Regions from separate parts of the Methylomonas sp. ZR1 genome, predicted to be linked through region 3. Evidence: riboswitches for the same ligand, from Rfam matches in the RefSeq annotation. Region 3 holds a riboswitch; each other region holds the start of a gene.
The links. Region 3 has a riboswitch for cyclic di-GMP ahead of DDY07_RS22915 (hypothetical protein). Riboswitches for the same ligand answer to the same signal wherever they lie in the genome.
Positions count from the first base shown of each region.

Region 1: linked by a shared signal. The riboswitch ahead of DDY07_RS23980 (hypothetical protein) and the one ahead of DDY07_RS22915 (hypothetical protein) in region 3 are both predicted to bind cyclic di-GMP.
Region 2: linked by a shared signal. The riboswitch ahead of DDY07_RS03345 (hypothetical protein) and the one ahead of DDY07_RS22915 (hypothetical protein) in region 3 are both predicted to bind cyclic di-GMP.

Region 1 is NZ_RCST01000001.1:128,515-131,882, forward strand. It holds gene DDY07_RS00590 (hypothetical protein) at 1-305, opposite strand, end outside; gene DDY07_RS23980 (hypothetical protein) at 405-1,517, opposite strand; cyclic di-GMP riboswitch class I at 1,617-1,701, opposite strand; gene DDY07_RS00600 (hypothetical protein) at 2,079-2,354, shown strand; gene DDY07_RS00605 (hypothetical protein) at 2,379-2,567, shown strand; gene DDY07_RS00610 (ATP-binding protein) at 2,622-3,368, shown strand, end outside.
Region 2 is NZ_RCST01000001.1:728,916-732,283, reverse strand. It holds gene DDY07_RS03350 (hypothetical protein) at 1-487, opposite strand, end outside; gene DDY07_RS03345 (hypothetical protein) at 588-1,379, opposite strand; cyclic di-GMP riboswitch class I at 1,419-1,497, opposite strand; gene gspM (type II secretion system protein GspM) at 2,198-2,713, opposite strand; gene gspL (type II secretion system protein GspL) at 2,694-3,368, opposite strand, start outside.
Region 3 is NZ_RCST01000001.1:4,999,733-5,003,100, reverse strand. It holds gene DDY07_RS22925 (hypothetical protein) at 1-111, opposite strand, end outside; gene DDY07_RS22920 (hypothetical protein) at 108-950, opposite strand; gene DDY07_RS22915 (hypothetical protein) at 1,106-1,894, opposite strand; cyclic di-GMP riboswitch class I at 1,967-2,045, opposite strand; gene DDY07_RS22910 (TonB-dependent receptor) at 2,124-3,368, opposite strand, start outside.

The DNA.
Region 1 (3,368 bases), 4.9 Mb from region 3:
GTATGCCCCCAGTTTGTCGCGCCGTCTTTATAAGCTTTGGCGCCCATGCCTATGCCGTGGCCGCTGGCGGTTTGCGAGTTGGCAACGCCGCCGTCATTGTGGATCATCGCTACCCAGGTGGCGGGCAAATTGCCAATATAGCCTGGATCGCCGGCAGACCATGGGCCTGCGGCAGAACCGTCCGGTAAGGGATCTCCGGAAGCTAAATTGTAGGTTACGTGAGCGCTAGCCATGCCGCTGATCGACATTAACGCGCCCATGGCGCCGGCTAATGCTAGTTTCTTAAAGGTTAAGTTTGCAGTCATTTTGGATCTCTATCGAATCAAATATATGAGTGTAAGCCTGTTGTTAAACAGTGCTTGGTGAGGAGATTACCGTTGTTTGGCGGCAATCCCGCTGGGTAATTAAGCCGCTAGTGCTTGTTTGCGGCGGCCGAAACCGATCAAGCCGGCCATCGCGCTGCCGAACAGCCAGACTGCGCCTGGAACAGGCACTGCCGAAGTGGTAACCAGTACGTCGTAGGTTACGCCATCGAGCGCGCCGCCACCGTGCGCGCCTACAACCAAGGTATAAAAGCCATTGGTGTGCAACCCGGGTGTGCCTGTGGCATTCCACTCGGCTTGGTCGAACACAAACGAGTAGAACAAGGTGTCGGAAGTGCTGCTCATGCTGGCTGTCCAGATAGCTTCGCCCAAGCTTGAGCCTTGCAGGCCCGTTTCGCCGATTGTGGCAGCCGCGTTACGGTCAGATGTGGAACTGCTGTCCACATTGCGATACAGGGCCACGTCCAATAAGCCGTTAAATTGGCTGTAATCGGCGTCGTTTTTCACGGTAATGGTGGTTTTGATATTGCCCGCGCTGGCGCAGTTAGCGCTTGCTGTGTTTGCGCCGCAGCTAATATGAATCAAGCCATAGTCCAGTCCCAGGCCGGTTGATGCCGAATTGCCTGCTACCGCTAAGTAAGGATGGTCGCCATCAGCCGGTAGGTCGGCCATGATGGTGCCCCAGGTGGCGGCGTTGGTGCCGCCGTTTTTGTCCGAGTAAGCTTTCCACAAGCTACCGATAGTGTTGGTGCCGAAGCTAGGGTTTGAGCTAATAAGGTTTGCTGTCAGTGCGCCATCGTTGTCTGTAGCGCTGGAGCCGGTATGTAATTCGCGTTTGGTGAAACCTGTAGCTGTTGTATGCTGACCTGAATACCACATATAGGGCAGGTTGCCTGCTACTTCTGTGGCTGTCTCAGCCGCGGTACCTGTGCCCGGAATTAAGGTGTTCGCGTTTAAGTCGCCGACTGTATAAACGTTGGTACCGTTGGCGACTCTATTGGTGCCGTTGGAGTTTGCAGATACACCGTCTGTACCGTTGATGCTGTTGGCGATGCCGAAGCCGATGGCGGAGTTACCGGAGGCTACTGTGCCCGCGCCGGTCAGGTTGTAGTAAGAGTGCGCGAATGCTTGACTGGAAACAGCCGCCAGGCCAGTTGTCAAAATAGCTGCTATAGCCGTTTTATGAAAGATCATGATCGTCCTCTTTGTTATTGGAATTAAAGGTAACAGCGAAACTGACAAAACTTGACCAACAGCAGCGAGCCAAACTTTGCCCTCGCCCATGGCGCGCATGGGGGCAATCCGGCCTTCTTTAAATCGTTTTTTAAGAACCGTGATTTTCCGGCCCCGCCTCACGACGGGTGTGGCAAAGCTTGCTTTCAGAGATTTGCTCATTCCGCCAGCGGCAGACATGGCAGGGATAGAGACCTACTAACCGCTTTTCGGAAAGCAAACCACGAAGCAAGTACACTAGTTAAAGCGAATAGTGGGCCAACTTAATAAAATATATAAATATCATTGTATTGCTGCTTATTTTGCCTGGGATGGCATGAGTGAGCTGCGGGCGAAATTCAGCGAAATAGCTCATACGCTTATTTTAAATAACACAGTTCAATTGCTGGGAAATAATCCCCGCTTGGTGGTGAAGTTTGTTTTGGTGGATTTGATTAGGAATTTCTTTCTTTTCTAGTCGTTTATTGTTAGGTTGTTGCGCCGCTCATTGGGTTGGCACGAGATTTTTCAGTGGAGAGATGTATGCAAAAAACCGATAAAACCCCGCTGTGGGTGTTCCTGGCCCTGTCCAGTATAGAAACCCGCAAAGGCGCGTTACTGTTGATCTGGAGTAGTATTGTTTTTACTCTTTACTGTGTGCCTTGGCCGCTCTATTTCGATGGCAATGGCTGGGTTGCCAAATTATTTTTGATCGACGATTGGGAATGGTTTGCGATGATGCTGCCTATGACGTTTTGGTACTGGCTGAGCATGAGATGGGTGGATAAAAACGGCGGCTGGCGTTTGGCTGGTGCGTGATATGCCGCACTATTTTTTGGAGGCATGATTCGTCAGATCGTGACGCTTGTTCCTAAAAGATTAGCTCGTAGATTATCTTTCGATCTTGTAAGCGGCGAGCTTGATTCCGTATTTGCTCTGGCACCTAGTGGTTGGAGTGAAGGTTGCTATCAAAAATCGATTGAATACTTAGGTGGCCGCCATCCAGGTTTGATCGGCTTTCCACCTTGGTAAGCAAGCGCCGGTAGTATCTAGCGGCGATGCTTTCTTCAATTTAGTGTTGTTTCTATGCTTTCACACATTCTGCCTAAAGCCGAAATATCCATTCGCGAAAACCTGCGGTGGTTATACATTCTTAGAAATTTGATGCTGTTTGCCGTTACGGTGGCGGTGTTTATTGCGGTGAACGGCCTGGGTATTAATTTGCCTCAAAACCAGCTGTGGCTGGCGATTTTTGCGATTTCCATACTCAATCTGTACACCTGGCTGCGGCTGAGAACCCCGGAAGAAGTTACCGAGCACGAGATTTTTTCGCAAATATGCATGGATGTACTGGCGTTGGCCTATTTACTTTATTTGACCGGCGGCGCGTCAAACCCGATCATTTGGGTGTTTCTGCTGCCTTTGATTGTAACTGCCATCATGCTGCCGCAGGCTTATGCCTGGAATATGGTGATCATTACCTCCTGCGTGTATACGGTGCTGATTGCCTACAACGTACCCTTGCCGGCAGTCGAGCCGCACATGGCCCATCCGGCGATGACGGAGATGACGCCGGAAATGAGCCTGCAAATGCATTTGATGAACGACCGGCGTTATTTCAATCTGCATGTATTCGGTATGTGGTTTGGTTTTGTGTTTAGCGCCGGCTTAGTCGCTTTTTTTGTGGTCGAACTGTCCAAGACCTTGAAAGAGCGGGAGCGTAATTTAGCGGATGCCCGCGAGAGTGCGCTACGCGACGAGCGCGTGGTGTCCCTAGGCACCTTGGCGGCCAGCGCCGCGCATGATATGGGTACGCCGCTGGGGACGATCGCC
Region 2 (3,368 bases), 4.3 Mb from region 3:
TACCGGCATCGGACAGCACGTTGGTCAGGTTAGCGCCGCTGGCGTTGCAAAACCAAGTGTTGGTCGCGCCTTGTTGCGTGCAGTTACCGTTGTCGATACGCATCGCCGCAATCGCCACGCCGTCGATCAGCGGGTTAACGCCTTGCGCAGAACCGCCGGCAGAACGTTTGTGGAACAGGACTTTAGCCGTGGTTGCCGCAGAACCGTTGACGGTCAGGCCGGGTACGTTAGTAGAGTTCAGTGTGCAGAAATAAGCACTATGGTTTTTACCTTCGGAACCCGCTGTACCGTTGTCTTTAAATACATCCAAAGTACCGGCGTCGCACAAGTTCACAAACAAGGCAGCCAGGGCTTTGTCTTGCGCGCTAGCGCCGGACATGAAGATTTCGATATCCGGCGTAACGCTAGGCGCATGTGCGGATGCACCTTGCGAGAAACCTGCCAGAGAAGCCACTGCGATAGCAGCAGACAATAATTGCTTTTTCATTGTATATCTCTCAATTGATTGAATTTAGAGTGTGAGCCGACCCGTTCTTGAAGAGGGAACCAGCGAAACAGAATCCGGCCGGCTCAAGACGTTTGCGGGATTAAACCGCCAGCGATTTACGGCGAGTGGCGCGCAGTACACCCATCAGACCGGCGCCGAACATCCAAACTGCGGCTGGCAGCGGCACAGCAGCAGGTGCAGCGGTGTAGGTCAATGAACCGACATTGCCGTTGATTGCAAAATTCCATGTACCTGGAAAAGTGACTAATTCGCCAGTGTCGAAGTCGCTATCATTGACTTTTTCATGAACAAAGGCCAAAGCGGTGCCCAATTGGCCTTGCCCGGTAAATGGCAATGCGGTTTGCAAATCATTACCGTAAACAGCAGTGTAGCCTTGTTGGCCGACTGTTTTGAAGGTGCTCAGGTTGTTGGCATTAGCATCTTGAGTTTGGATATAGCTGACCAAATCATTCCATTTACTCATGCTGTTGCTAATGTCTGCTGCGTTGGTATCGAAAGCAGCAGGTGCAGGAACTACTGAAGTTGTATAGAAACCATACTTAGCAGTATCTGAAGGGTCGTTCAGTAATCCATGTCCACCCGAAACACCCCAAGTAACGTTGTTGCCGGCAGTGTAAGCAGCAGCGAACGATTGGAAGTTGTTGTCGCTCAGTGTGAATGACAATGGTTGGCTGGGGTTAGCCAAAAATTGTTCAACAGTGATGCCCAAATCCAGCGTGTAAGAGTTTTGTGCTGTGTAGTTAACCAGGTTAAACAAAAACTCACTACCGTCTGCTGTTGCATCGCCGATAGCTTGGATACGCGCTTCCGCGGCGCCTGAAGCGGCCGCTGCCAATACTGCAACTGCCAACAATTTTTTAGACAATTTCATTTTTAAAACCTCATGTTTAAATTTCGATTAATGACATAAGGTGACAGCCCAGCCGTCTTGACCTGCAAGACCCGTGACTTTCCGTCCCCGCTTCACAACGAGTTTGGCTTTTACACGCTTTAGATTGCACTCGACACCATCTAACATCCTGACAGCGCCGCTTTGTTGCCCCCGCGACCATGTTCCGCCTAGCCTCCTCCCTATCCTCTTCCTTCGCCGCTCCTTGTTCGTGCCGTCCGTGTTCCCTAGTTGCTCCCGAATCTTTGCTGAACGGCCGTTCCTCAACCCCTCAACTTGGCGCGAATTATTCCAGAGCAATAGCGGCGTTTCGGTTACAGCATTGTTAAATTAACGTGACATGTAATACATCTGTATTACAAAGCCCGCTGCTAACACGAAAATTCAGCTGATGACTGGGCGCGGGAGGGAGCGATGAAATCTAAGATTCTATTTGCGGGGGTCGCATCAGTGCGATTCAGTTAAGGAAGAAACCCCTTCTCCCTCCGGGAGAAGCTTGGGATGCGGGAATCAAATAAAGCTATTTTCGGTGTAGCCTAGGTATTAGTGGCCGCTAGCTCTCGACGGCAAGGGCCTTGCTGGCTATTGAGCAAGTTAGTTAAATCCAAAAAGTCCGTCATGCCGCCGGGTTAAGGGCGTCCGGTGCCATGGATGGCAAGCTTCGAACTCTGCGTGCGCTGAACACGGCATTCCCCGACAAGCAAACGCCTTGCGACCGCTTCACCAATCGATTGGGAACACTGGGCTCCCGCCTGCGCGGGAGCGACGGACGTTAAAGGCCAGGCTAATATGAAGGCGGGCTAAACAACGCCCAACAAGACTTTGGCGTTAACGATACCGTCCGCATCGGCCGGTTTTTCCACATCGATTTGCAGCACTTGCAAGCGGTGTTTGGTTTCCAAAATTGTCAGCCATGACATCAGTCGGTCGAAGGCCAGATTTTCCAGCCAGACGCTGACTTTGTCCTCGCCTTCCGGTGACAGATGTTTGATCGCCGGTTTTATATCCAGCTGTTGGCTGCTGAAATCGACTAACGCCAGCGGCGATTGATTACCGCCATCCACTGCCGGCGTATCAACCGCGGCTTGTTGCCGCAAAGCCGCCGCTTCGTTGCCGACTTGTTGTAAATAGCTATAGATTTGCTGTTGCGCCTGGATTTTTAGCGTCAGCAAGCGGCTCTGCTCCGCCATCGGTTGGTAAAACAGCAGGTATGCGCCATACACCAGTACGACCAATAAACCGCCCAGCCCCAGCACTCGCTCTCTGGGTGATAGTTCAGCAAAACGCTGGGTTAAGTCATTTTTCGCGAATCTCAAGTTGCGCCTCCACGCCGTTTGCGCCGCTATCGGCGGATTGAAGTTTCACCAGCATGCTGCTTTGCAGTTGTTGTTTGAATTGCTCCAGCTGGCCGATGTCATCGGCAACCACATGCAACTGCAAACCGCCGTTCAGGAAATTGAGCTTTTTCAGGTGCACGGCGGGCGTGTCTTTCAATACCAAGCCGGACCGGTAAAGCAAGCGCATGAAACCGCTACCGACGGAATCGTGTTGTTTTCTGAGCAGCGCCAGTTGTTGCTCGGCTTGGGCTTTGACATTAACGATACGTTTCACTTCGGGAAAGCTTTGTTTGAACAGCGCTTGGGTTTTTGCTTCCAACTCGCTCAGCTCGGCTTGCTGTTGCCAGTAGGTGTGCAATAAGGCGTAGCTCTGCACCGCCAAGGCCACCGCCAGAATAATGGCCGCCGGCAGCCACTGTTGCCAGCGGTCTACCTTTCGGCTGCTGACAGCATAGGCACCGCTCAACAAATTCAGCTCTACAGGCAATAATTCGACGGCACTCGCCATGAATGACAAAGGTGCTTTGATGACCGTGTCCATACCGGTAATAGCCAAACCGTCCGGCAGCTTGCTGTCTTCGCTGCCTTTGCATAGCAGCAAAGTCTGAAAATCAGCACCTTCGGCACGGACTTT
Region 3 (3,368 bases):
GTTAAGGACCAGCGCACCGCCGCTGACTGTCGCGGCGTGGGCTTGGCTGATCGACAATACACCGAAAACGGCTAATAGCCAGGTGGATGATCGATGATTATTGATTTTCATAATGTCACACTCCTTGAAAGATATGGCCTACGGCCTATGCCGATAAAGCCCAAAAAGCCGCTAGCGAATAACCAGACCGCAGCGGGTAGCGGCACCGCCGATACCTGTCCGCAACCGGCATAGGCACCCGTGCCCAAACAGAAACTGCCGACATCGACCAGTTGCGCGCCTTGCAACATGCCGGCGTTTTCCGGCGACATCAGTAAATCGCCACTCAACTGCCAGTTTCCGGGGTTGCTAAAGCTCAGGCTCAGGTTGTTTAAGTCGTACACCGCCATCGTGAAATAAATGTTATTGGCCAGGTACCAACCGGTGCGGCCCAAAGTTTGCCGGTTGGCATCGTAAAACAGCGAAAAATCGCCGTTGACCAAGCCGGCTCCAGTCGGCGGCCAGTTCGGCGCATAAAAACCCTGCACGCCGGTCATGCCCACTTGTGCCCCGGCCACGCCGGCCAGCGTGCCGGTATCGATGGCAAAATCGGCTGATGTGGCTTTGACGTAACGCTGGCTGGCTTGCGGACTGGGATCGCTACCGATAGCCGTCAACTCGAACACCTGATTGAGTCCGGAAATCTCGGTGGTATTGAGTTGGCTAAGCAAATGGTCGCCGGTATTGGCCGGATTATCAGCATTGGACGTTGCCGTACTCCAAAACGTCGACAAGTAATAGCCCCCGGCATAAGGTGCCAGCGCATTCCGGTCCAGGTTCATCGTAAACGTACCGCCGGATGGCGCATTCAATGTCGCGGCGTCGGCGCTTGCCGAGGCCATTCCCATACCGATGGCTAGCATCGCCCGTACCACCAAAGCGGGATAGCCACAGTTTTTGTTGATCTTCATAAAATCCCTATCAGCGGATGGTCAGAATAAGCCCTCTCCCTGCCTAAATACACAAGCGGCCGCAGTAGGCGGCATGCGGGCACGAAGAGGGATTTATTTTGGAAAGTCCTTGCCCGGAGCGAATCTTGGCGACCGCCCCAAGCCCACTTTGCGCGTTAAGCCGCGACCGAGGCTTTTCTACGACTTTTACCCAGCAAGCCCAGCAGCCCGCTGCCGAACATCCAGACCGCCGCCGGTACCGGTACCGCCGATGGCGCCGTACTGGGAGCCAGGCTAAAAGTACCGACCACGGCATTGGTATTGGCGCCAACCAAACCGGCCCATAAACCGGTCCATTGCAAATCGCCGCTCAGTAGTAATTCGCCATTGCTGCTTAGCGACTCGGAGACGTTGGTCAGCTTCAAGAAATTTTGGTAGCCAAAACCGGTATCGTAGGTTTTGATATTCCAGGTGCTCCCGGTTTTTACCAGGCTAAAGTCGTAGGGCGTCAAAATGCCGCTACCGCCTTGGCTGGTTAATAACCAGGCGCCGCTCAGACCGATTTGACCGACCGAGGTATTGCCGGCGTCCATCGTCGTGGCTTGTTCGGTACGGCCATAGGGGCCGGCAGCCGGATAGCTGTTGGTCGTGGTGTTGGCGTTAACCGCAAACGACATCGCTGTGTTGGCGGTTGCCGATAGCGTCGTTCCGCCGGTGGTTGCGCCGGTGATACCCAGCAAATTGTCGCTGGCACCCCAATGTTTCGCGACAATCCAGCCATTCGGATAGCCACTGCCGACATTCACCGATGCCGCCGCAAAAGCGGCATTGTTGATGGTAATGGTGGCATCGCCGCTGACTTGTGCAGCGCTGGCTGTAGCAGGCGCCAAAACGGCGGTCAATGCGCTGAAGGCGAGCAGGCCGGCGCTTACCCATTGAGTGCGGTTGTAGTGCAAGATTGTCATTTTTTATTCCTTAATAAATTACGGTTAAAGTTAATCTGCAAATCGCCAACCCGAATTTCGGGTCTTAAACTGGCAGGTAACCCGGCTGTCTTAATCTCCAAGACCCGTGGCTTTCCGGCTCCGTCTCGCGGCGGATGTGGCATGTTTGTCGCGGTCCTTACGACATCACTCTAAATCCCTGAGTGAGGTGCTCCTGAAAAACTCCTGTGGCAAATAGTTAACGACGGCATCAGTACTTGATTGAAAAACTTAGAAACCCGGCGCGGCCGGCTGCCGGCGCTACCCGGCCCTCGAAATAGCCGTAGGGCTGAAAATAATCCTCATCACTGAGATTTTTGACCGTGGCCGCCCATTGGAAACGCCCGGTTTCGTAAGCCAACGCCGCGTCGAAGCTGTGGTAGCCGGCGGTTTTAAAGCGATTGTTATTGGATAAATAAGCGCCGGCGCGGGCGTACACGCCGAAGCCCAAGCTAAAACCTTGCAACTCATCTTGCTGAAAGCGGTAATGCGCCCAGAGCCGCCCGGCATCTTCCGGAACTTGAGCCAAGCGATTGCCGGCAGCCACCCCGGCTTTGTCGTCCATGAAGCGGGCGTCGGTATGCGCATAGTTTGCCAGCACGCTGAAGCCCTCGACCGGTTGCCAGAGCAAATCCATTTCGATACCGCGCGAGCGTTGCTGCCCTGCGGCGACCGAACGCCGCAGGAAATCGCTGCTGTCGGTGACCGCGACCTGGCTGCGCTCGATTTGGTACAACGCCAGTTGGCCGCTGAATTGATTCGCAAAATTGAATTTCAGACCGGTTTCCAGATGATTCGACAATTCCGGGGCCGGCGTATCGACGAAATTGACAAACGGTTGGCCGCGCATGCCCTCGCTATAAGAAATAAACCAGGAAACCTCGTCGTTTAGGTCGATCACGCCGCCGAGGCGCGGCAACCATTTCAGCGTATCCGTGGTGACATTTACCCCGGTTTGCGCGTTATTAAAATCGATACCCACCTTGCCCAGCCTAAGACCGGACAGCCAATGCAAACGCCGGTACAGCGTGCTTTGCCACTGCAGGTAAGCGCCGTAAGTGAGGTTTTCGATGAACTGATTTTCCCGGCCCGGACCGGGTACGGCATAAGGGGAGTCAAATATCGGTGCGCGCAGATCGACCGTACCGACGCCGAATCCTAAGGCGCCGAAATCGCCCTCGATAAAGCCGGCATCTTGCAAACGGCTGTAGTCCGCGCCCAACAACAGATTGTTTTCGCTAGGACCCAACTTGAAATTGCCCTGTAAATTGCCCAATACGCTGCGTTCATGCTGTTGTTGAAACAATTCGGCGTTCACCAGGGCCCAGCGCGATGCCGACAGCAAGGGCCGATCCGCGACCAGGCCATCGCTGCCGAACAGGGTCTGAATTTTCTCGTCGAATTTAGCCTGCGCATAGCGCGCCTTCAGGTTTAAGCGCCAGCTCCCGGTGAGCTG